DNA from 4 places in the Arthrobacter sp. AK01 genome. Region 3 is predicted to be linked to each of the others. Evidence: riboswitches for the same ligand, from Rfam matches in the RefSeq annotation. Region 3 holds a riboswitch; each other region holds the start of a gene.
What was found. A riboswitch is a leader RNA that binds a small molecule or an ion and turns the genes downstream of it on or off. The one in region 3 is predicted to bind cyclic di-AMP.

Region 1 (5,284 bases), on a different contig from region 3:
TACATCGGGGTGGATGTACGCAGTACCCCCGCCCAGGGCTGGGTGCTGGTATTTTCGCTGCTGGCCGTGGCAGGGCTCATGGTCTCCCTGTATGTGAACCGGCGCCGGGTATGGGTCCGCGCCGGCACCCACGTGGACGGCAGGACGATGGTCGAATACGGCCTTCTGGCCCGCGGAGAAGACCACCGCCTAGCCGCCGAGGCGACGGCGATCCGCGCACTGTTGGCACGGCAATGGCAGCTCCAGGAGGAACAGGATGGCGTATAGGTTCCTTCTGTCCTGGCGTTGGGCGGGTTGGCTGCTGCTGGCCGCATTATTCGCCGCGGCATGCATTGGGCTGGGGAACTGGCAGATGGAGCGCCGGAATCAGACCGTGACCGAAATCCGCAGGGTCCAGCAGAACTACGACAGAACCCCGGTGCCGTTCCAGGATGCCCGCGCCTCCTTTGACGTCGCCGACCCCGACGCGAAGTGGAGAACGGTTGTAGTGTCAGGGCGGTACCTTGCCGAGGACCAGAGAATCATCAGGAACCGACCCAACAATTCCGTTGCCGGATACGAGGTAGTGGTGCCGCTCCGGCTTGCTTCCGGTGAAACGATCGCAGTCAACCGGGGCTGGCTGCCGATCGGCAACACCCGGCCCGGGTACCCCGATGCCGTGCCCGCACCACCAGCGGGAGAAGTCTCGGCGGTCGTACGGATCAAACCCTCCGAGCCCGATCTGGGTCGTGACGCACCCGAGGGCCAGTTGGCCAGCATCGACCTGTCCTATTACGCGAGCCAGCTGGGGTACCCGTTGCTGGCAGGCAGCTACGGGGTCATGGCCTCGGAGTCCCCGCAGCCTGCCACAGTCCCGCAACCACTCGCCCCGCCGGCCGTCAAGGAAGGCTCGAACCTGTCCTACGCCCTGCAGTGGATCACCTTCGGCGTCTTGGCCTTCGTGGGTTTCGGGTACATGGCACGGCAGCAGGCCCGCATGCACCGTGAGGAACGGGACATGCCCGACGAATCCGCGGAGACCGCAAGCACCGCCCAGCAACCCCGTGCTCCCGCCCCGCGCAAACGCTCCCGCGTCGAGGAAGAAGACGCCCTGCTGGACTCGATGGGACTCTGACCAGGCACGGCAGGCCCGACGGGAGAGGGTGCCCCGGAACGGCTAGGGCATCCCCGGCCAGGCGGAGATCACCCGGTGTGCCGGGAACGATCCCATGGCCGGGATCGTTGACCCCTTAGCTGCAAATCTGAAGATACGGTCAAGCGTCTCAGAACAGCACCGAGCCGGGCGTCCCTGACCGAGGCCGACAACCCCTAAGTCACGAAATTGTAACGATGATGCTTTGCAGCTACTATTAATTCAGGTTTTTCTGTATTGAGACCCTTGATGCCCCGCGCTGGACCCCGCCGGGGGCATCAAACGACTATCCCTTTTTGACGGCGGGGGTGGAGGACCCAGAATCGGCAGCAAGCCTGCCTTGGGGTGAAGCCGTGATGTCGGTGGCCTGAAAGCCGCCGGGCACGGCCGGGCATTTTTCCTTGGCCCGAACCCGACAGCTAACTTCGCAGGCGAACCGAAAGGATCCCCCTTGCCTTCTGTACCCCCCCATGGCCGCCGCCGAAAACCAACCTCCGGATTCGCGCCCCGCACGGCCGTCTCGATGAAATCCCCCACTACCGGCCGTCACCGGCCCCTGCCAGAGGCAGAAGCGCGGGGGAGCCGGCGCAAACAGGTCACGGCCGCCGCTACGCTGAGCGTCGCCGCGCTGTTGACCGCAGCGCTCACTGCCGCCCATGCCGGGCCGGCCCCCACCAGCACAGCCCTCGCGGTGCAGGCATCGGGGACGGCAGCTGCCGGCGCGCCCGTCCAAGCCCCCGTGGGGGCTTCCATCAGTTATGAACGCCCGGCTGTCACCACACAGCAGGCACCGTTGCCGGTACCGGCCAAGACCCCCATAGCTGCTGCCGGCGCGGCCGCGCCGCCGCCCCCCGCCGCCGCCCCCGCCCCCCCCGCGACCCCGGCGGCCTCCCCGGCCGCGGCCGCGGCCCGGTTGGGGGCGCCGCTGGCCAGCATGTCGGTCACTTCTCCGTTCGGTATCCGCACCAGCCCGATCTCGGGCACCGGGGAGCTGCACACCGGCCTGGACCTCGTGGCAGCCTGCCAGGTAGCGGTGTTCGCCGCCGGAGCCGGGACCGTCGTGGAGGCCGGATGGTCCCCCTACGGTGGCGGGAACAGGATTGTGGTGGACCACGGCAACGGCCTGAAGAGCACCTACAACCACCTCGCCGCCATCGAAACTTCCGTGGGCGCGACCGTAACCGCCGGCCAGCGGCTGGCCGCGGCCGGAACCACCGGCAACTCCACCGGATGCCACCTGCACTTCGAGGTACTCCTGAACGGGCAGACCGTGAACCCGCAGGGATGGATGTAAGCCTCGCCCATCGCCTTGGTTGTCAGGGTCAGAGTCCTGATGTGCCCAGGAAGACGTGGCTGAAGGCGAAGAAGATGGTTGCGGTAACAGCCACGTAGAGCAGCGCGGTAATGATCCAGCCAAATTCGCCGACAACGCGGGCCGCGCCGGCGGGTACTTTGATGACTCCATGGGTGATGTTCCGGGCCGTGACCCAGACGAACAGGGGAATCATTGCCGCCCAGACAATCATGCAGAAGGGGCAGAGGATGTGGATCGAGTACAGGGCCTGGGACCATAGCCACACGACGAAGGCAAACCCCAGCGTGACACCGGCCTGCAGCCCGGCCCAGTACCAGCGGGCGAAAGTTGCCCCGGAAAGCAGCGCCATGCCCGTGGTGATGATGACGGCGAACGCCACGATCCCGATGAACATGTTGGGGAATCCGAAAACGGAACTCTGCCAGGTCTGCATGACCTGGCCGCAGGAAATCCAGGGATTGACGTCGCAGACGGTTTTGTAGCCTGGGTCTTTGAGTACCTCGAGTTTCTCCAGGACCAGGGCGCCGGAGGCGAGCCAGCCGATGACGCCGGTGATGACCAGGAGCCAGCCAAAGGGCTTGTCGCGGGTCATGCGGGGAATATCCGGCCCAAGCTGGGCTGCGACTGAGGCAGCGCCAGGGTCTGAGGTGGTCACGTTCGCGGCGGATTTCGCGGTGCTGGTCATGGCAGAAGTCCTTTAGGTGGTCTGGTGGCGGGCTTGGTATTCATGATCCCGCAGCTGCGGTAGTGATCAGTGCCTTCAAGGTTCCTTTTTGCGAGATCCCCAGGATCCGGGCACTGACGCGCCCTTCAGTGTCCAGGACCAGGGTGGTGGGCACTGCACGGGGCGGGACGTACTCGGTCATGGCGAGGAGGATGCCGCCGTCGCTGTCATCGAAGCTGGGGTAGTCGACCTTGAAGGTCCGTTCGAAGGCTTCGGCCGTCGCGGCGTCGTCGCGGACGTTGACGCCGTAGAACAAGACGCCTTGGTCTTTGAATTCGGTATGCAGGGCGGCCAAGTCCGGGGCCTCCGCCCGGCACGGAGCGCAGGCCGCGTACCAGAAATTGAGGACCACGACCTTGCCCGCCCAGTCCCGGGCAGCAACCTTCTCCCCACTGAACAGCCGGCCCTCCAGAGACACCCGGGCACCGCGTGAGGCGGGCGGGTATTCGTTGACCGACCCGTCGCCGGCGATGTAGTTTTTGTCGTCTCCGGCCTTGGCCTGCTGGGCCAGATCGTCCGGGGCTGCACAGCCGGCGAGGGCAAGTACTGCCGCGCCCATGCCCAGGATGGTGCGGCGGCCGGGGCGCCGCAGCGGTTCTGGTTGGTTGATCATGCTCTCAGTCCTTGCTTGTTGTGTCTGTGTGCGGGGTTGCGGTGGCTAGATGTACTGCCCGGGCAGTACAGCTAGACGGGCATCAGGAACGTCCCTGCCAGGTTCTGCAGCTGGTAGATCCATTGCACCCAGACCCCGGTAACCATCAGGATGCCCAGGAGGATGAGCATGACGGCGCCGCCGATGTTGACCGCCCGAATGTGCTTGCGGACCACGGTCAGGACCTTTGAGACCCAGTTCAGGCCCAGGGCCACAAGAACGAAGGGGATGCCCAGCCCCAGGCAATAGATGAAGGCCAGCAGTGCCCCGCGCCAGGCGCTGCCCGCGGTGACGCTCAGGCTCAGCACGGCGCTGAGTGTCGGGCCCATGCAGGGGGTCCATCCGAGACCGAAGACGATACCCAGAAGTGGGGCGCCGGAGAGTCCGCCGCGTCCTGGACTCTGGAATTTCCGGGTTTGCTGGAGCCAGGAGAACCGTCCGAGCAGGACCAGGCCCATGATGATGACCACCACGCCCAGTCCCCTCATGAGCGGGTCCTGCCAGCGGATCAGCCAGGAGCCGATGGCTCCGAAAGCAGCCCCGTAGAGGGTGAAGACGGCGCCGAAACCCAGGATGAACAGTGCCACCCCCGAGAGGACGCGCCGCCTGTTCCGCGGCTGCGTTGGGTCGGTGAGCCCTGAGACGAAGCCCAGGTAGCCGGGAACCAGCGGCAGGATGCACGGAGAGAGGAACGACACCAGACCTGCTGCGGCGGCCAGGGGCAGCGCCAGGATCAGGGCCCCGGAGGTCACCGTCGAGGCAAAGTATTCACCAATGTCCAACGATTCAGTCCTCGTCCTTGCGCGCGGCGGGGAAGAGTATTGTGCCCAGAATCAGCAGGCCCACTCCGCCGACGACGAACACGTCAGCCAGGTTGAAGGTCGGGAACCATCCGGTATGCAGGTAGTCAACAACCCCTGCCCCGTCCATCCGGTCCACGAGGTTACCCAGGGCGCCACCGAGAAGGAAAACAGCGCCGGCGCGGGAAAGCCTGCCGAACCGGGGGACCGCACGGAACAGGAATACCGCCAGCGCTGCGACGATCACTGCCGTCGCAACGACCACCACCCATGGGGGCAAGGTCGCGCCGAGGCTTAACGCCACACCGGTGTTATAGCCGAGCTTGAGGTTGAACAGACCGAAGTCCAGTACCCTGCCATCACCTATTGTCTCGACCACAACGGTCTTGACCAGCAGGTCAACCGCCGCCAAGGCGAGGGCGCCGAGCCCGAGGACGGCCCGTCCTGTCCGCGGCCGTCGGGTGCTCGTGGCACTCATGCGGAAACCCGGGAAGTGTCCGACAATACCGGTGTGGGATTTCCCGTCCGCGATGCCTTGATGCGGCCGGCGCGGACGCCATTGCCGATCACCACGATTTCGGCCAGTTCGTGGATCAGAACAACCGCGGCCAAGCCGAGGATCCCGAACAGTGCCAGCGGGATCAGGACCGCGATCAAAAGA
Region 2 (5,284 bases), on a different contig from region 3:
GCTCAGGAGGATCACGAAGGCCAGCAAAGCAGCAGCGATGAAACCGAGGTGCTCGAACGCGCCGAAAGGGTTCGCCTTGCCGATCAGGGACAAGTCCGGGGCGCCCCATTCGGAGAGCGTGGGCGCCACGAGCGACCATCCGCGCGGGTTGACGTTCTTGCCGTCAAAGCTCGGGCCGATGTGGAGCGTGAATTCAAGGATGGCTGCCAGGGCGGTGGAAACCACGATCCCGATCAGGATGGCGCCGCGGACTTTGCGAACCACCAGGGCGATGGTCAGGATCAGGCCCACCGCAAAAACCAGGGTGGGCCAGCCCATGAGCTTGCCGTCCACGCCCAGCCCCAGGGGAACCGTGGTGCCGGCAGCGTCCGGGATGCGGCGCACGAATCCGGCATTGACCAGGCCGATCAGTGCAATGAAGAGACCAATGCCCACCACGATTGCCGTCTTGAGGGCTTCTGGAACGGCTTTGAACACCGCAGTACGGAAACCGGTGAGCACCAGGATGAGCATGGTGACGCCGGAAAGCACCACGAGGCCCATCATGTCCGGCCAGGTCAGTCCGGGGTGTGAGGCCACGGTGACTGCCACGAACGCGTTCACGCCGAGCCCCGTTGCAACGGCGAACGGGTGCTTGGCCCACGCGCCCATGAGGATGGTCAGGATGCCCGCCACGAAAGCCGTAGTGGCTGCGACGGCCGTGAAGCCCAGGGACGCTCCGCTCGAGTCCGCTCCGGAGAGGATCAGGGGGTTCAGCACCACGATGTAGCTCATGGCGAAGAACGTTGCGAAGCCGCCACGAATTTCCCGGGAGTACGTGGATCCACGTTCAGTGATTTTGAAGTAGCGGTCGACTGCAGAACCTTGTTTAAGCATGAAGGACTCCGGGGATCGAGGGGAGTGTGCTCTCAAATCCTATGCGGTCGGATACGGGCGCCCCGGACGATTCGCCTAGTCTGTAAGGAAGCCAACACTAGGAGAAACCGCCCCATGCGTACCATCCGCCCGCTTCTGGCCGCCGTCGTTGCTGCCCTCGCCTTCGCGTCGGCCTTGCTGTTTTCCGCGGCTCCGGCGTCCGCCCATGACGTCGCCGAATCCACCACGCCGGCCAACGGTGCCAGCGTGACTGTTGTCCCGGCGTCGGTCTCCATCACGTTCAACAACCGGCCGCTGGCCATCGGTTCGGGCGTAACGGTCACGGCGGGCGGCGAAAACTGGGCAGACGGTCCCGTGGAAATCATTGACAACCAAGCTGTCCAGAAGCTGCGCGAAGGCGCACCCGCGGGCGAGTACACGGTGGTCTGGCGGGTCGTCAGCAGCGATTCGCACCCCATCGAGGGCACCTTTACGTTCACGGCAGCCGGAGGCGCGACGTCGGCAAGCGGTTCGGCGGTTGCCTCACCGTCTGCTTCGGCTCCTTCAGCCTCGGTACCGACGGCCGGTACCGGTGCGCCGGGAACGGGCACCAGCGAACCGGCAGCGGATGCCTCCCAGCCGTTCCCGTGGAGCATCGTGGGACTGGCCGTTGTTGCTATCGGACTCGTTATCTTTCTGGCTGTTACGGCACGTAGGAAACTCGCTGCTTCCAACGACGCGGATGGCGATAATCCCGCGGAATAACAGGGTTTTCTACGTACCTGCGAATATCTCGAAACGGTCACCGCGACACGCCAGAAGAGTAGTTCTCGTTACTTAAATGTGACTTCGGCGTGATCATCGCGTACGGTTGTACCTGTGCCTGTTCCACGTAGCGGGCACTTCCGGCCTGATTGCCTAGCTCTGCCGCAGTCCGGAATCCGTTCGCAGACAAACCTTACGGCAGAGACGGGGAACCCATTTTAGGTCGCTTTCGAGCGTGCCTTGGGGTGAAGTCACGAAGCTTCCGCTGAACAGCGGGGGATAGTGACCGGGTGACTCCCATCCGAATCCGACAGCTAACCTCGCAGGCATCGGGAGAGGCTCTTTCATGTCTTCACGCATTCTTCGCGGCCGTCGTAAGGCGGACAGCGTACGTCCTAATCCGTTCATCTCCATCTCCAAGGCAGTTGCCAGCAACGCCTCCGGCGCTGGCCGCCAGGCAGCTGTCATCGCAGCAGCCTCGGGCCTCGTCTTGACCGGCTCCATCGCCGCCCACGCAGCTGAAGCTCCGGTTCAGCGGGACTCCAGCCCCGCCACGGTCGCAGAGACCGCCTCCGAAGCTCCCACCCAGGTTGTTACCGCCGCCTCCACGGCGACCATCAACTTCGAGCGCCCTGCCGTTGCTTCCGTAGCGGCTCCGGTCATCGAGAAGCCGGCTCCCGTCGTTGAGGCTCCCGTAGCCAAGAAGGCAGCAGTCACCACTGCCGCTGCAACGGCTCCTGTCGCCAAAGCCGCAGCTGCCGCTCCGGCTGCTGCTGCTCCCGCTGCTGCTGCCCCGGCAGTCGGTGGCGTCAACGCAGCCATGGTTGCCTCGGCTTACGCCCAGATCGGCATCATGCAGGACTGCACCGCCATGGTGGAACGGGCTCTCGGCTCCGCAGGCATCCCTGTTGGTGACCTTGGCCCCATGCAGTTCATGAACTACGGCAAGGTCGTCAGCGACCCCCAGCCCGGTGACATGATCGTTCAGTCCGGCCACGTCGCCATCTACATCGGCAACGGCCAGGCCATCAGCGGTGGCATCAACGGCAACCAGACGGGCATCCACCCGATCAGCTGGTTGACCGCAACGGGTCCCCTGACCTACGTACGCGCTGGCGCATAAGCCTCACGCTTCTGTCCAAAGGCCGGTGTCTTTGAGGAATCACTCCTCAAAGGCACCGGCCTTTGGCGTTAAGTTTTGTGCGTAAAAGTTCCAGACATGGACGTACGACGGCGGGTAGGCGCGCCTTTGCCGCGTAGTGGGGCAGGGTGTGCCGGTTGGATCGGCTAGGCGGTGGCCAGGCCTGGCCCTGCCGGGAGGGCAACCTTGGAAGAGATCGCCTGACCCACTGCTTTGGCCTGCCGAAGGACTTCCTTGGGGGTGGGCGTAATGAGTTCGCCGACGCCTACAAGATGCATCCCGACTGCCCTCATGGCCGCGGCCAGGTTTTGGCCGATGGCAATCCCGAGTTCGGCCAGCATCCGGCGCAACTGGCTCTGCGCACAGCGCGTGACCACGATGTGGTCGGCCAGGAGAACCCCGTTGGCGGTGTGGACTGCCCACTGGCGACGGGTGGATTCGAGGGGGCCGGATACGTGGAGTCCGGTTCTCAGCCCCGCAGTGGTCATGCTGGCGGCCAAACCGTAGCCAATCTGCTGTGACGGATCCGAGCCCAGGAAATCAAGGCGCACGGCGCGCGTGGTGCTGCGGACGTCCAGCTGATGGCTTGCCGCGTAGTTCCGTAAGTGGCGGAGGATCTCGTTGCGTTCCTTCATTGCAGCGGGATCGGCGGCGTCGCAGCGTTGAAGCATGCCTGTATGGACCGACGGGCCCGTTGCGGACAACGCACCAAAGCCGTCCACGACGATGGAACCCACGCCATAGCGGCTGAGCTCACTGGCAACTGCCAAGCCGGACAAGCCGGCTCCGATGACCACGGTGGTGGTGCGTTCCGTGGCGGAATCAGGCGTGAGTGACACTGCTTGGTTCCTCCTTGACGTGTGTGCCCTTCGGCATCGCGTGGGGTCGCGTCCGAGTTCCCCAAGCGGCCGCAAATAAATGGCCGGTGTGTGTCGTGAAACACGTTTGCCGGCCATTCGGTGACTCGAACACTACCGAACTTTTTCGGCCATGGATAGCCTCCCGGATGCGCGTGTTTGGGTTGTTCATCCGGAGCGCAAAATGGACCTCCGATAACCGAGCCCGGACCGTTATACACATAGCCCAAAGTCGCCTTGATTCGGCGTTGCCGACCGAGAATAGTGGGCCTTGGAAGGAGAAATTTCCAGGTTTCTCCTGCCCCGGCCATTGACAATGATGCAGTCAGGGAATCCGACCCGGAAAACCTCTGGCAGAATAGCCGGAACATCAAGCAGTAGGTGGAGAGGCGGGCCCCAATGGACCAGCACGGCAGACACAGTGAAGAGCCACAGCAGGGCGACGACCAAGCTGTCGCACCAGGCGGCATCGTCGTTGGAGTGGACGGTTCAGAGCACGGTCAGTGTGCCTTGGTTTGGGCCGCGCGGGAAGCAGAGCGCCGGCAGCTTCCGTTGCACATCGTCACGGCCTACTCCGTGCCCATCTTCGCCGCATCAGGGCTGGACGGTGGCTACGCAACCGTGGACGATTCAGTGATTCGCGAGGGCGCGGATGCGATCGTGAAGCAGGCCATGGACAAGATCTCCGGCTATGCCATCGACGTCGACGCTTCGGTGGAGAACGGCGACGCTGCAGGTGTCCTGCTGGATCTCTCCGCAGAGGCCGCACTCCTTGTTTTCGGCAGCCGGGGCCGTGGAGGTTTCGTCGGGCGCCTGTTGGGTTCCGTCAGCAGCGCCTTGCCGGCCCACGCCAAATGCCCCACCGTGACGGTGCCCCTGTATTGCGCCGACCGGCTGGGGGAGAATACCGAGGACAAACACATCAAGGCCGAGCATGCCAAGGCAGGCCCCCGCACCGTGGAAAACGTGGTTGCAGTGGGCGTGGATGGCTCTGAGCAAGCCCGTGTGGCAGTGCTCGAAGCAGCTGAGCAAGCCCAGCGCATGGGCGCCAAGCTCCGAGTGATCTGTGCGGTGCCGCAGTACAGCGGTTCCCTGGCCTGGGTCCCGGCCCCGTTGGACCGCGATGCTCTGTTTGCGGACATCAGGGTCCAGCTCGACGCCGGTGTCGCGTGGCTTAGGAGCCACTTCCCGCAACTGACCATTGAGACGGACCTCCGCGATGGATCGCCGGTGGACGTCCTGGTCGAGACGAGCCGCAGCGTGGAGTTGGTGGTGCTGGGGACCCGTGGCCGCGGCGGGTTCGCTGGCATGCTCCTGGGTTCCACCTCGGACGGCGTCCTGCACCACGCCAAGGGGCCGGTGCTGGTGGTCCCGGACCGTGAGGATCCCCGGCTTGCTGACCGCGACAAGTTTGGGCCGATGCTCGGCGCAGCCTAAGCCGCGGATTGCCACCTTCCATGGACAGCCAGCAGGCCGGGGAGCAGCCGCAGGACCAGGGAGCGGACCCAGTCGCGTCCGGGTCGGTGTTCACGCTGGATATTGCCGACATCCGCGCACCTATGCTTCCGGAAGTGGGTGGCAAGGCCGCGAACCTGGGTGAGCTGGCAAGCGCCGGGTTGCCCGTCCCTCCTGGCTTCTGCCTCACCACAACGGCATACCGGCTCGC
Region 3 (5,284 bases):
TGATGCCAACGGCGGCCAGGGAGTTGGTCACCAACATGGTGCAGTCCTGGGTGACGCCAAGCTGTGCGTAGGCGGCAGCAGCGATTGCTGCACCAAGGCCGCTGGCAGCTGCCGGAGCCTTTGCCGCCGGAGCCGCAGTGTTGACGGCGACCGTAGCGTTGCCGGACGTTGCTGTGCTCTCCGTGGCCGCCTTGGTTTCAACCTTGGCCGGAGCCTTCTTCACTACCGGAGCCGGAGCTTCCACCGTGGTGACCACGGGGCGCTCGTAGGAGATGGCAACCGTGGAGTCCGCAGCGATGGTCGCCTGAACTACCGACTGGACGTCAAGGGTGGACGTCGAGGTGGACTCGCGGTCCACCTTGGTCTCGGCAGCGTTGGCAGCAACACTACCGGTCAGGACCAGGCCTGAAGCTGCGGCAATGACTGCTGCCTGGCGGCCAACGCCACCGGCGTTGTCGCTGACGGCCTTGGCGATGACGGCAAGCGAGCTGGTCTTGGGGGCCTCAGCGCGATGCCGTGCAACTTTGTTTGCACTGGTCATGGTTTTCTCTTTTCATATCCGCATGCAGTTGGGGTACACGCGGCTAATCGGCGCGCCAGCACTTGGGGGGCATGCTGGCGAACCTCGAACCGGATTGTTTCTAGCGGAGGGTGAAGAAGGAGGACGTGCCGGTGGAGGCAGCCGAGTGCAGGAGCGTGCCCTGGCCCGGGTTCAAAGCGCTGATCATCATGCCGTTGCCAACGTAGATGCCTACGTGGGCTCCGCCGTTCTGCATGACCAGGTCACCGGGGGCCGGAGTACTGGTGGGCTTCATGGCCGTCCAGGCGTTGACGCGCGGGATGCTGATGCCAGCCTGTGCGTAGACCCACTGGGTGAAGCCGGAGCAGTCCCATCCGTTGGGCGTTGTGCCGCCCCAAACGTACGGGTGGCCAATGCCGGTGTAGGCGATGGCAGCGAGGCCGGAGGCCGCGGCGCTGGAAGCAGCGTCCTTGGCTTCGGACGACTTGGCGGTGACAGCACCTGCTGCGTCCTGCGTGCCGTTTGCAGTGGCCCGCTGGGTGGTCTGCGAAGCGCGCTGGATCTTGGGGGCTTCCTTGGTGGCCACAACGGGGCTTTCAAAGGAAACGGTAGCTGTGGGCTCCGCGGTGACGACGGCGGTGGCAACCATCTGCTGGGTGCTGGAGGCTTCCGACTTGGAAACGTCGGTGTCAGCTGCCTGTGCCGGCAAGCCGACGCTGAGGACGAGGCCTGATGCTGCTGCCAGAACGACGGCCTGGCGGCCAACGGTACCGGCATTCGATGAAACAGCCTTGGAAAGCGTGTTCAAGGGGTTCGTACGAACCGATTCGGCGCGGTGGCGCGCAGGGGTAGTGCGTGATGACACGTAGGTAGCCTCTCCCAATGCCTGCGAGGTGAGCTGTCGGATTCGGATGGGAGTCATCCGGCCGCGCTGCTTCAAGGAAGCTTTGCGACTTAACCCCAAGGCCTTCTTTCGAAGACCAGAAGTGGTTCCCCCGCCCCTGCCAGACGATTTATGCGAACGGACCTCGAGTGGTGGCAGAGCTAGGCAATCCACTCAAGTGCACCGGCCCCCTAAAAAGCCGATGCGCTTTGTACGGTACAACAGTTGAACGCGAATGTCACATTCAGGTCACGGGGTGTGTCACGAATGCGAGAGACAACCATCAACTGGCCTTAGAGCCAGCCCATGGGGTCGACAACTTCACCATTGACCTGGACCTCAAAGTGGAGGTGGCAGCCGGTGGAAGCGCCTGTGGTGCCGCTCAGTGCGACCGTATCGCCGCGGCTGACCGTCTGGCCCACCTTGACGGTGAAGGATGACAGGTGGTTGTACGTGGTTTCGAGGCCATTCCCGTGGTCTACCACCACGCGGTTGCCTCCGCCGTACTCGTGCCATCCAGCAAAGGTGACCTTGCCGCTGGCTGCCGCATGTACGGCGGTGCCGCACTGAGCCACGAAGTCCTGGCCGCGGTGGAAGTCGCCGGCGCCGCCCGTGAGGGGGCTGACGCGGTAGCCAAACGGGGAAGCTGTGGTCAGCGTGTCCAAGGGGCTGGCCATGGTGCCCGCCGACGAGGCCCGCTGGATGCTGCCCGCGGACTGCGCACTGAGCAGTTGCTTCAGCTTTCCGTCGGGGTCGGCTGCAGTGGCAACGGCAGCGCGGCTGAAGTCGATCTTGGCGGATGCGGCTGCGGAAACCTCGGGCTGGCTGCCACCGGTGACGGCAAGGGCCGACTCGGTTTGGCCTGATTCCGAGGTGGCCATGACGGGGCTCGTGGCCGGCAGACCGACAGTCAGGGCGAGTCCGGTGGCGGCAAGCGCAACTCCGGCCTTCTGCCCGACGCCACTGGCTGCGGCAAAGTCGGCTACCTGGCGCAACGGGCTCTTACGGCGACGCACCTGGCGCTCGGTGTCGCGTGGCCGGATCTCCGATACGACGCGGGCTGGCCGCAGCTCAGCAGCGGGGCCGGACGCGCGGCGGCGGCCCCTGACGTTCTGCGTTGTCAAACTCTGTTCCTCTCTAAAAAGCCTGCGAAGTTAGCTGTCGGATTCGGGTCAGAGAGTTCAAAGACCCGGTCCGCACGAGGCGCTCACGGCACACAGGTATCCAAGGAAGGACTTGCGTCAGTGGGCACTTCTGCTGCGGACTTCACCCCAAGGCTGCTTCTTTAGACAGCCGCTTGTGGTTCCCCCGCCTCTGCCAGTGGTGGATGACACACCTGTTCCGCTGGCAGAGCTCGGCTCCGGAACAGGTAACGCTTTGGTATCAGCGCTAGTAGATAACTATAGGGGATTAAGCCCCGCAGTAATAAATTCGTTATCAACAGAAACGCACGTGGCGCGGCAGGCCCTTATCATCAATCCTGAAAAACCGCAGGTCACACGCGCGCCAAAGCCGCGAAAGTGAGATATGACACGGGTTGGGTACAGGCCAGCCCTCAGCTGACGGATACGAAGACGTGTGCCGCAACTTCCGGCGGAAGCTCCAGCGCGCCCTCGATGCCGGGAACCCGGACGGAGATGTACTCGCCGACGCGCGCCAGCGAGACTGTTGCGCCTGGACGGATTCCACCTTCGTCCAGCTGCGTGAGGAGTTCAGGTTCCACCTGGATGGGCTCCGCGAGGCGGGTTACCGCCACCCGGGAATCTGTGGCATAGCCGTCCATAGCCTGCAGGAGGTTGACGTCAATCCGGGACAAGGGCTGGCTCGCAAGGCCGCCAAGCGCTTCAAGTCCGGGGATGGGGTTGCCATACGGGGATTCGGTGGGGTGTTCCAGGAGCTCGTACAACCGGCGCTCCACCCGCTCGCTCATCACATGCTCCCACCGGCACGCTTCATCATGGACGTAGGCCCAGTCCAGGCCGATAACGTCCGCCAGGAGCCGCTCGGCAAGGCGGTGCTTGCGCATGACCTCTGTGGCACGCTTCCGTCCAACCTCGGTAAGTTCCAGGTGGCGGTCGTTGGACACAACCACCAGGCCGTCGCGCTCCATGCGTCCGATGGTCTGGGAAACCGTAGGTCCGGAGTGCCGCAGGCGCTCGGCGATGCGGGCCCGCAACGCCACGATGTTTTCTTCCTCAAGCTCCAAAATGGTCCGAAGATACATCTCAGTGGTATCGATCAGATCCGTCATCCAGCTCAGCTCTCCTCGAACGCAGTTCCTTGCGTAATCTCCACCGTACCGCGTCCCTTGCCGGTGCGGACGGTGTGCACCGCCGCCCCATGAACGCCAACCCCCAGCCTAGCTTATTTGGAATTACTCTGGATAATTCCGGTCGCATATGGTTCGTCCATATTCCACGTGGCGGACTATGACGGCCACAGGTTCCTGCCCCCGGGCCACGTCAGGCAGAATTGGGGTGTCGAAGGGGCAGTTGATGCCACCTGCCACGACCCATCTCTAGCCGATACCCATTGGAGCCACACGTGAGCGACAACAGCATCACCATTCCCGCCGATCTGCTGCCCAAGGACGGACGCTTCGGCGCAGGACCGTCCAAGGTCCGCCCGGAGCAGATCGAGGCCCTGTCTGCCGCGTCGTCCACCATCCTCGGCACGTCACACCGCCAGGCACCGGTGAAAAACCTGGTGGGGTCCGTCCGGGAAGGGCTCAGCCAGTTCTTCCGCGCACCCGAGGGCTATGAGGTTGTCCTCGGCGTTGGCGGCTCCACGGCATTCTGGGACGTCGCTGCCTTCGGACTGGTGGAGAAGAAGGCCCAGCACCTTTCCTTCGGCGAATTCGGATCGAAGTTTGCCGCCGCTACCAACAAGGCACCGTTCCTTGATGCATCGTCCATCATTAAATCCGAGCCCGGCACCCGCCCGGTGGCACAGGCCGAAACGGGCGTCGACGTCTATGCCTGGCCCCAGAACGAGACCTCCACGGGTGTAGCTGCTCCCGTAAAGCGCGTGCAGGGGGCCGACGAAGGCTCCCTCGTCCTGGTGGATGCCACCTCGGCTGCCGGCGGCCTCGACGTTGACGTTGCCGAGTCGGATGTCTACTACTTCGCCCCGCAGAAGAACTTCGCCTCCGATGGTGGACTGTGGCTGGGCCTCTTCTCCCCCGCCGCCCTGGAACGCGCCGCGCGGGTCAAGGCCAGCGGCCGCTGGATCCCGGACTTCCTGGACCTTCAGACGGCCATCGACAACTCCAAGCTGAACCAGACGTACAACACACCGTCGTTGTCCACCCTGGTGACGCTGGACGCCCAGGTGCAGTGGCTCAACAGCAACGGCGGCCTGGACTTCGCCAGCAAGCGCACTGCGGACTCGGCCAACCGCATCTACTCGTGGGCAGAGGCTTCGGACTACGCGACGCCGTTTGTCACCAACCCCGAAGACCGCTCCAATGTCATCGCCACGATCGACTTCGACGATTCCATTGATGCCGCAGCCATCGCCAAGGTCCTGCGCGCCAACGGCGTGGTGGACACCGAGCCTTACCGCAAGCTCGGCCGCAACCAGCTGCGCATTGCCACGTTCGTCGCCATCGAACCGGACGACGTTTCCGCACTGCTCGCCAGCATCGACTACGTAGTGGGCGAACTGAAGAAGTAGCAACACCGGCTGTGGTCGGCGTCGTTCGGTAAGTCCGGACGGCGCCGCCGCTGTTTAAGGCGCAGTTCGGTGTCCAAGGCGCAGTTCGGTGTCCAAGGCGCATCCAGTGGTTAAACAGCTGAAGGTGGACATCAGTGTCCACCTTCAGCTCCGTTCACCCCGGGATTACCGCAACGCTTATTCGGCACCGGTTTCGTCGTCGTCAT
Region 4 (5,284 bases), on a different contig from region 3:
GTGCCCCTGCTGTGCGGGGGCTGTGTTGAGGAGTAGTCCCTCCTGTGACCTGTGGATACGCGTGTTTCCGGACTCCCACCTCGCTAGTGTTGACTTCACAGCGTCCTCACAGGACCGGCAAAGCGCTGGCAAACCAGCAGAATGGAGAGTTGTCCCATGGCCTCCTCGCACTCCATGACCAACAACCTTCCCCAGCTGTCCCACCCGGACGGCTCCCCGATCCGCGCCTTGGTGGTGGATGACGAACCCAGTCTGGCCGAGCTCATGAGCATGGGCCTGCGCATGGCAGGTTGGTCCGTCGCCGTGGCCGGCGATGGTCCTGAAGCTGTGAAGCTGGCCAAGGACTTCCGGCCCGACGTCCTGGTCCTTGACGTCATGCTGCCCGGATTCGACGGCGTGGAGGTCCTCAACCGCATTCGCGCTTTCGCCCCCGAAGTTCCCGCGCTCTTCCTCACGGCCAAGGACGCCGTGCAGGACCGCATCGTTGGTCTGGCCGCCGGCGGTGACGACTACGTCACCAAGCCGTTCAGCATGGAGGAAGTCCTCCTGCGCCTCCACCGCCTGGTCCAGCGTTCCGGCGTCGCCGCGATGGACACCGCCGAGCTGGTGGTGGGCGACCTCACCCTGAACGTGGACACGCGCGAAGTAACCAGGGCAGGCGAGGACATCCCGCTCACCGCAACGCAGTTCGAGCTTCTGCGCTACCTCATGGAGAACCCCAAACGCGTGGTCAGCAAAGCACAGATCCTGGACAGGGTGTGGGACTACGATTTCGGCGGCCAAGCCAACATCGTGGAGCTCTACATTTCCTACCTGCGCAAGAAGATCGAGGCCAACCATCCGCCGATGATCCACACCATCCGCGGTGCCGGATACGTCATCAAGCCAGCGGACTAGGCGTTGAGCACACTTTCAGGAGTGGCCAGGAAGTCGGGCCGCAGTTGGCTGAACCCCTCCACGTGGCACTTGCGCACCAGGCTGGTTCTGGTGGCCATGGCACTGCTGGTCGCCATTTGCGGGGCAGTTGGCGTGGTGAGCTACGCCTCCATGGACATGGTGTTCAACAAGCAGCTCGACAGCCAACTGGAGCAGGCATCCAGCCGCGCCAACAACTTCGGCAGGCCACCGGCGAACTTTCCTGGGTCCGGAAGGCCTGACCCGCTGGAGGCTCGCGGGCAGGCCGCCGGGACGCTGAACGCCCGGATCAACGGCTCAATTGTGAGCAGCTCGGGCCTGATCGATGCCAGGGGAAACCGGGTGTCGCTCTCCGCGGCCGACGAACAAGTGCTGCTGTCCCTCCCCACGGACAACCGTCCTGTGGACCGTTCGCTCTCCAACGGCGACTATCGGTTGGTAGCCGTCGAGACCAATGGCGATGTGATCGTGACAGGGCTGCCGCTTGCGGACAAGCAGAGCGCCGAGGCCTCGCTGGTCTGGACCATGGTGCTGGTTTCGCTCGGCGGACTGGTGCTGATCGGCCTTGCGGGCACGGTCATCATCCGCCGCACCATGCGGCCATTGGAACAGCTCTCGGAGGTGGCCACCAAGGTTTCGCGCCTGCCCCTGGACGCCGGTGAAGTGGCGCTCGCGGTGCGCGTACCCCCGTCGGCCGCTCATCCCGGAACGGAAGTCGGCAGCGTTGGCCATGCCCTGAATCAAATGCTGAACAACGTCTCCAGCGCGTTGGAAGCCCGGCAGGAGAGCGAAACCAAGGTTCGACAGTTCGTCGCTGATGCCTCGCATGAGCTCCGCACACCGCTGACCGCCATCCGCGGCTACACAGAACTGCTGCGGATGACCGAAAACTTCACCGACGACGGCCGGAAGTCATTGGCTCGCGTCCAAAGCCAATCCGAGCGGATGACCACACTGGTGGAGGATCTCCTGCTACTGGCCAGGCTGGACGAAGGCCAGCCCATCAAGGTTACGGATGTGGACCTCACGCAATTAGTCATCGAAACGGTCAGCGACGAAAAAGTCATGGCTCCGGACCACATCTGGCAACTCCAGCTCCCGGACGAACCCATCACTGTGAGGGGTGACGCCACGCAACTGCATCAGGTGTTGGCCAACCTGCTCTCCAACGCACGCAAACACACGGACGCCGGGACCACCGTGGTTACGGGCGTCATGCTCTCCGCCGATGGCAGCGCAGTGGTTACCGTGACTGACAACGGCCCGGGCATTCCGGAAGATTTCCAAAGCCGGATTTTCTCCCGGTTTGCCCGCGCCGATGCCGCAAGGTCGGGGTCCGAGGGCACGTCCGGGCTGGGCCTGTCCATCGTCGAATCCATCGTGGAGGCGCACGGTGGCAGCGTTGAGGTGACCTCGCGTCAAGGGCGCACGGAGTTCGCCCTTCGACTCCCTACCGTCAGCAACGAACGCGTGTAACGAATCCGGCAAGGCGACTCACCGGTATCGTGATCTCTGTTACCTAAATGTGACTTCTACCGAAACCTCCTGTACCGTCGAAAGGGTGGGTCGCCCCAACTGACCCACATCCGGGATGCGCCGAGCTCTGCCACTTCCCGGAGTCCGCTCTTTCTCCGAGGCAGAGACGGGGGACCCAGAGTCTCCGGGCCCAGGCATTTTTGCCGGCCCTTGGGGTGAAGCCGCAGCGTGATGCGCGGCCGGATGACCTCATCCGAACCCGACAGCTAACTCCGCAGGCGCTGAGAGGTAATCACATATGTCTGAATTTAACGATCAGACGCGCCCTTCCGCGCGTCACCGCGATGAACACAACGCCCCGTTGACCAAGTCGCAGGCTGTCCTCAAGAACGCCGCCCGTCAGGGTAAGTCCGGCCACCGCATGTCGGTTGTTGCCGGTGTTGTAGCTGCTGCACTGGGCGTTGCATCGCTCGGCACTGCTGCCAACGCCGCCCTAACCCTCCCCGAGGTGAGCCGCGTTGCCGAGACCCAGGCGAATGCCCAGGTCAGCAATAACAAGTCAGCCGAGATCTCCGCTTCCCTGGATGCAGCCGCCGCAAAGGGCGCCGCTGACCGGGCTGCAGCGGACAAGGTGGCTGCTGAGAAGGCTGCCGCCGAAAAGGCTGCCGCTGACCAGGCCGCAGCTGAAAAGGCTGCTGCCGAAAAGGCTGCCGCTGACCAGGCCGCAGCAGAGAAAGCCGCTGCAGATGCTGCCGCCAAGCAGGCTGCTGATGCCGCTGCTGCCGCCGCCGCTGCCGAAGCTGCCGCCGCTGCTGCAGCCCCGAAAGCTGTGGACGATCCCGCCGCCGCCAAGGCCTATGCCGCCAGCATCCTGGGCAACTACGGCTGGAGCGCCGGCGAAATGACCGCTTTGAACACCCTGTGGGAGAAGGAATCCAACTGGAAGACCACTGCCACGAACGCTTCCAGCGGCGCCTACGGCATTGTCCAGTCCCTGCCGGCCTCCAAGATGGCAACTGCCGGTGCTGACTGGCAGACCAACTACCAGACCCAGATCAAGTGGGGCCTGAATTACATCAAGGAACGCTACGGATCCCCGTCGGCTGCCCTGGCCTTCCACTTGGCCAACAACTGGTACTAAACCAGACTGCTTGATACCGCGCCGGTTGCCGCCGCTCGCACCAGTACCCACTGGAGCGGACGGCGGGAACCGGCGCGGTTTTCCCGTTTCACAGCTGCCCCTCGGAGTTCACAGTGGGGTCACAGCTTCCGCCTAAAGCCCTCATAATCGGCGGGCCCATTCTGGAAGCATGACGCTCATAGATCCAGCCACCAGCTCCTTGCGACGACGGGTCCATTCCGCGGGCTTCGCTGGCGCGGCGTCGCCGGCTGGCCAGCAGGCTCTCCCGCAAGGAGGGCCGGAGGGCCGGCAGCTGCCTCGGCGCTCCCCCGTTGACACCCGCGTTGCCGTACCTGTCCTTGACGTCGCCATCCCTGTGTTCAACGAGGAATCGCGCCTGGAGGAGGGCCTGCGCAAGCTGCACAGGCACCTCACGGAGTCCTTTCCCCATACCTTCCAGATCACCGTGGCGGACAACTCCAGCACGGACAACACCCTGCGGATCGCCGAACGGCTGGCCCGCGAACTCCCTGAACTGACGGTGGTTCGATTCCAGCACAGGGGGCGGGGAAACGCCCTCCGACAAGTCTGGCTGACCTCACGGTCACCAGTGCTCGCCTACATGGAAGCAGACCTGTCCTCGGACCTCTCCGCCCTGGCTCCGCTCCTTGCGCCGCTGCTCTCAGGCCACTCGGACCTCGCGATCGGCACCCGGCTGGCACGGACCTCGTATGTGACCCGCAGTCCGCAGCGCGGGTTCATCTCCCGCAGCTACAACTCCCTGCTGCGGACCGTGCTCGGGGCCCGCTTCTCCGATGCCCAGTGCGGTTTTAAGGCCGTCCGCGCGGACGTTGCGCACCGCCTCCTTCCCTACACCAAGGACGATGGCTGGTTCTTCGATACCGAGCTTCTGGTGATCGCCGAACGTTGTGGTTTGCGCGTTCATGAAGTCCCCGTCGACTGGACCGACGACCCCAACTCGAGTGTCGACGTCGTACGCACCGCCCTCGCCGACTTGCGCGGCATGGCGCGACTGACCCGCGACCTCGGCCGCGGGCGCGTTCCCTTCACCCGGCTTCGCCAGGAAATCGGCAGGACACCTCCAGCGCCGCAAACTGGCATTCCCAAGAGCATCCTCAGGGCGTTGGCGTGGACATCGGTTGATGTCATGGTCTTCCTGCTGCTCCGCGGCTTTATGGATCCCCTGCCGGCAAACCTCATCGCCCTTGTTTTCACCTCCGTTGCCACCCGCATGCGGTTCCAAGGACCGCTGACGCTCTTGCTCACGTTGTTGCTGACTTCTGCCGCGCTTGCGGTTCTGCCGGTGATAACGACGCCGGATCGCTGGCTTGAGGGGGCAGCGCTGGCTGTTGCCTCGCTCGCCGTACATATCGGCAGGTCCTTGGTTGGTCGAAGGGCTCTTGCACCTGACGTGGCGTGAGGATTTAGCGTAGTTTCCATGGGAACAGCGGAGAGCGGACAGTGGAGCATCGGCGAACTCGCCAGGGCCTGCGGAGTCAGCGTCAGGACGCTCCATCACTACGACGAGATCGGCCTCCTGTCCGCGAGCGGTCGGACGCCTTCCGGTCATCGCCGGTACGGGGAGGGCGATCTTCGCCGGCTGTATCGGATCAGGGCACTCCAGATGCTCGGGATTCCGCTCGCTTCCATTACGGCAGTGCTGGACATGTCCGAGGACGATGACCTGGCATCCATGCGTGTCCTGTTGGACCGGCAACTGCGGCATGTTCAGCAGCACGCCCAACAAGTCCA

Region 1: linked by a shared signal. The riboswitch ahead of LN996_RS07995 (M23 family metallopeptidase) and the one ahead of LN996_RS06445 (M23 family metallopeptidase) in region 3 are both predicted to bind cyclic di-AMP.
Region 2: linked by a shared signal. The riboswitch ahead of LN996_RS03725 (NlpC/P60 family protein) and the one ahead of LN996_RS06445 (M23 family metallopeptidase) in region 3 are both predicted to bind cyclic di-AMP.
Region 4: linked by a shared signal. The riboswitch ahead of LN996_RS15970 (hypothetical protein) and the one ahead of LN996_RS06445 (M23 family metallopeptidase) in region 3 are both predicted to bind cyclic di-AMP.

The regions. Positions count from the first base shown of each region.
Region 1 covers NZ_JAJOHP010000017.1:19,490-24,773, reverse strand. The annotation lists gene LN996_RS08005 (cytochrome c biogenesis protein ResB) at 1-267, shown strand, start outside; gene LN996_RS08000 (SURF1 family protein) at 257-1,114, shown strand; cyclic di-AMP (ydaO/yuaA leader) riboswitch at 1,406-1,580, shown strand; gene LN996_RS07995 (M23 family metallopeptidase) at 1,584-2,426, shown strand; gene LN996_RS07990 (vitamin K epoxide reductase family protein) at 2,455-3,132, opposite strand; gene LN996_RS07985 (TlpA disulfide reductase family protein) at 3,173-3,784, opposite strand; gene LN996_RS07980 (cytochrome c biogenesis CcdA family protein) at 3,856-4,605, opposite strand; gene lspA (signal peptidase II) at 4,610-5,101, opposite strand; gene LN996_RS07970 (cation-translocating P-type ATPase) at 5,098-5,284, opposite strand, start outside.
Region 2 covers NZ_JAJOHP010000007.1:9,701-14,984, forward strand. The annotation lists gene LN996_RS03715 (NCS2 family permease) at 1-876, opposite strand, end outside; gene LN996_RS03720 (copper resistance CopC family protein) at 991-1,620, shown strand; cyclic di-AMP (ydaO/yuaA leader) riboswitch at 1,771-1,963, shown strand; gene LN996_RS03725 (NlpC/P60 family protein) at 1,967-2,743, shown strand; gene LN996_RS03730 (FAD-binding protein) at 2,908-3,600, opposite strand; gene LN996_RS03735 (universal stress protein) at 4,018-5,055, shown strand; gene LN996_RS03740 (PEP/pyruvate-binding domain-containing protein) at 5,076-5,284, shown strand, end outside.
Region 3 covers NZ_JAJOHP010000013.1:44,974-50,257, forward strand. The annotation lists gene LN996_RS06435 (NlpC/P60 family protein) at 1-541, opposite strand, end outside; gene LN996_RS06440 (C40 family peptidase) at 642-1,385, opposite strand; cyclic di-AMP (ydaO/yuaA leader) riboswitch at 1,390-1,571, opposite strand; gene LN996_RS06445 (M23 family metallopeptidase) at 1,697-2,527, opposite strand; cyclic di-AMP (ydaO/yuaA leader) riboswitch at 2,532-2,773, opposite strand; gene LN996_RS06450 (metal-dependent transcriptional regulator) at 2,959-3,654, opposite strand; gene serC (phosphoserine transaminase) at 3,948-5,078, shown strand; gene LN996_RS06460 (DUF3027 domain-containing protein) at 5,256-5,284, opposite strand, start outside.
Region 4 covers NZ_JAJOHP010000046.1:32,733-38,016, forward strand. The annotation lists gene LN996_RS15960 (response regulator transcription factor) at 157-897, shown strand; gene LN996_RS15965 (HAMP domain-containing sensor histidine kinase) at 901-2,391, shown strand; cyclic di-AMP (ydaO/yuaA leader) riboswitch at 2,500-2,686, shown strand; gene LN996_RS15970 (hypothetical protein) at 2,690-3,532, shown strand; gene LN996_RS15975 (dolichyl-phosphate beta-glucosyltransferase) at 3,702-4,952, shown strand; gene LN996_RS15980 (MerR family DNA-binding transcriptional regulator) at 4,971-5,284, shown strand, end outside.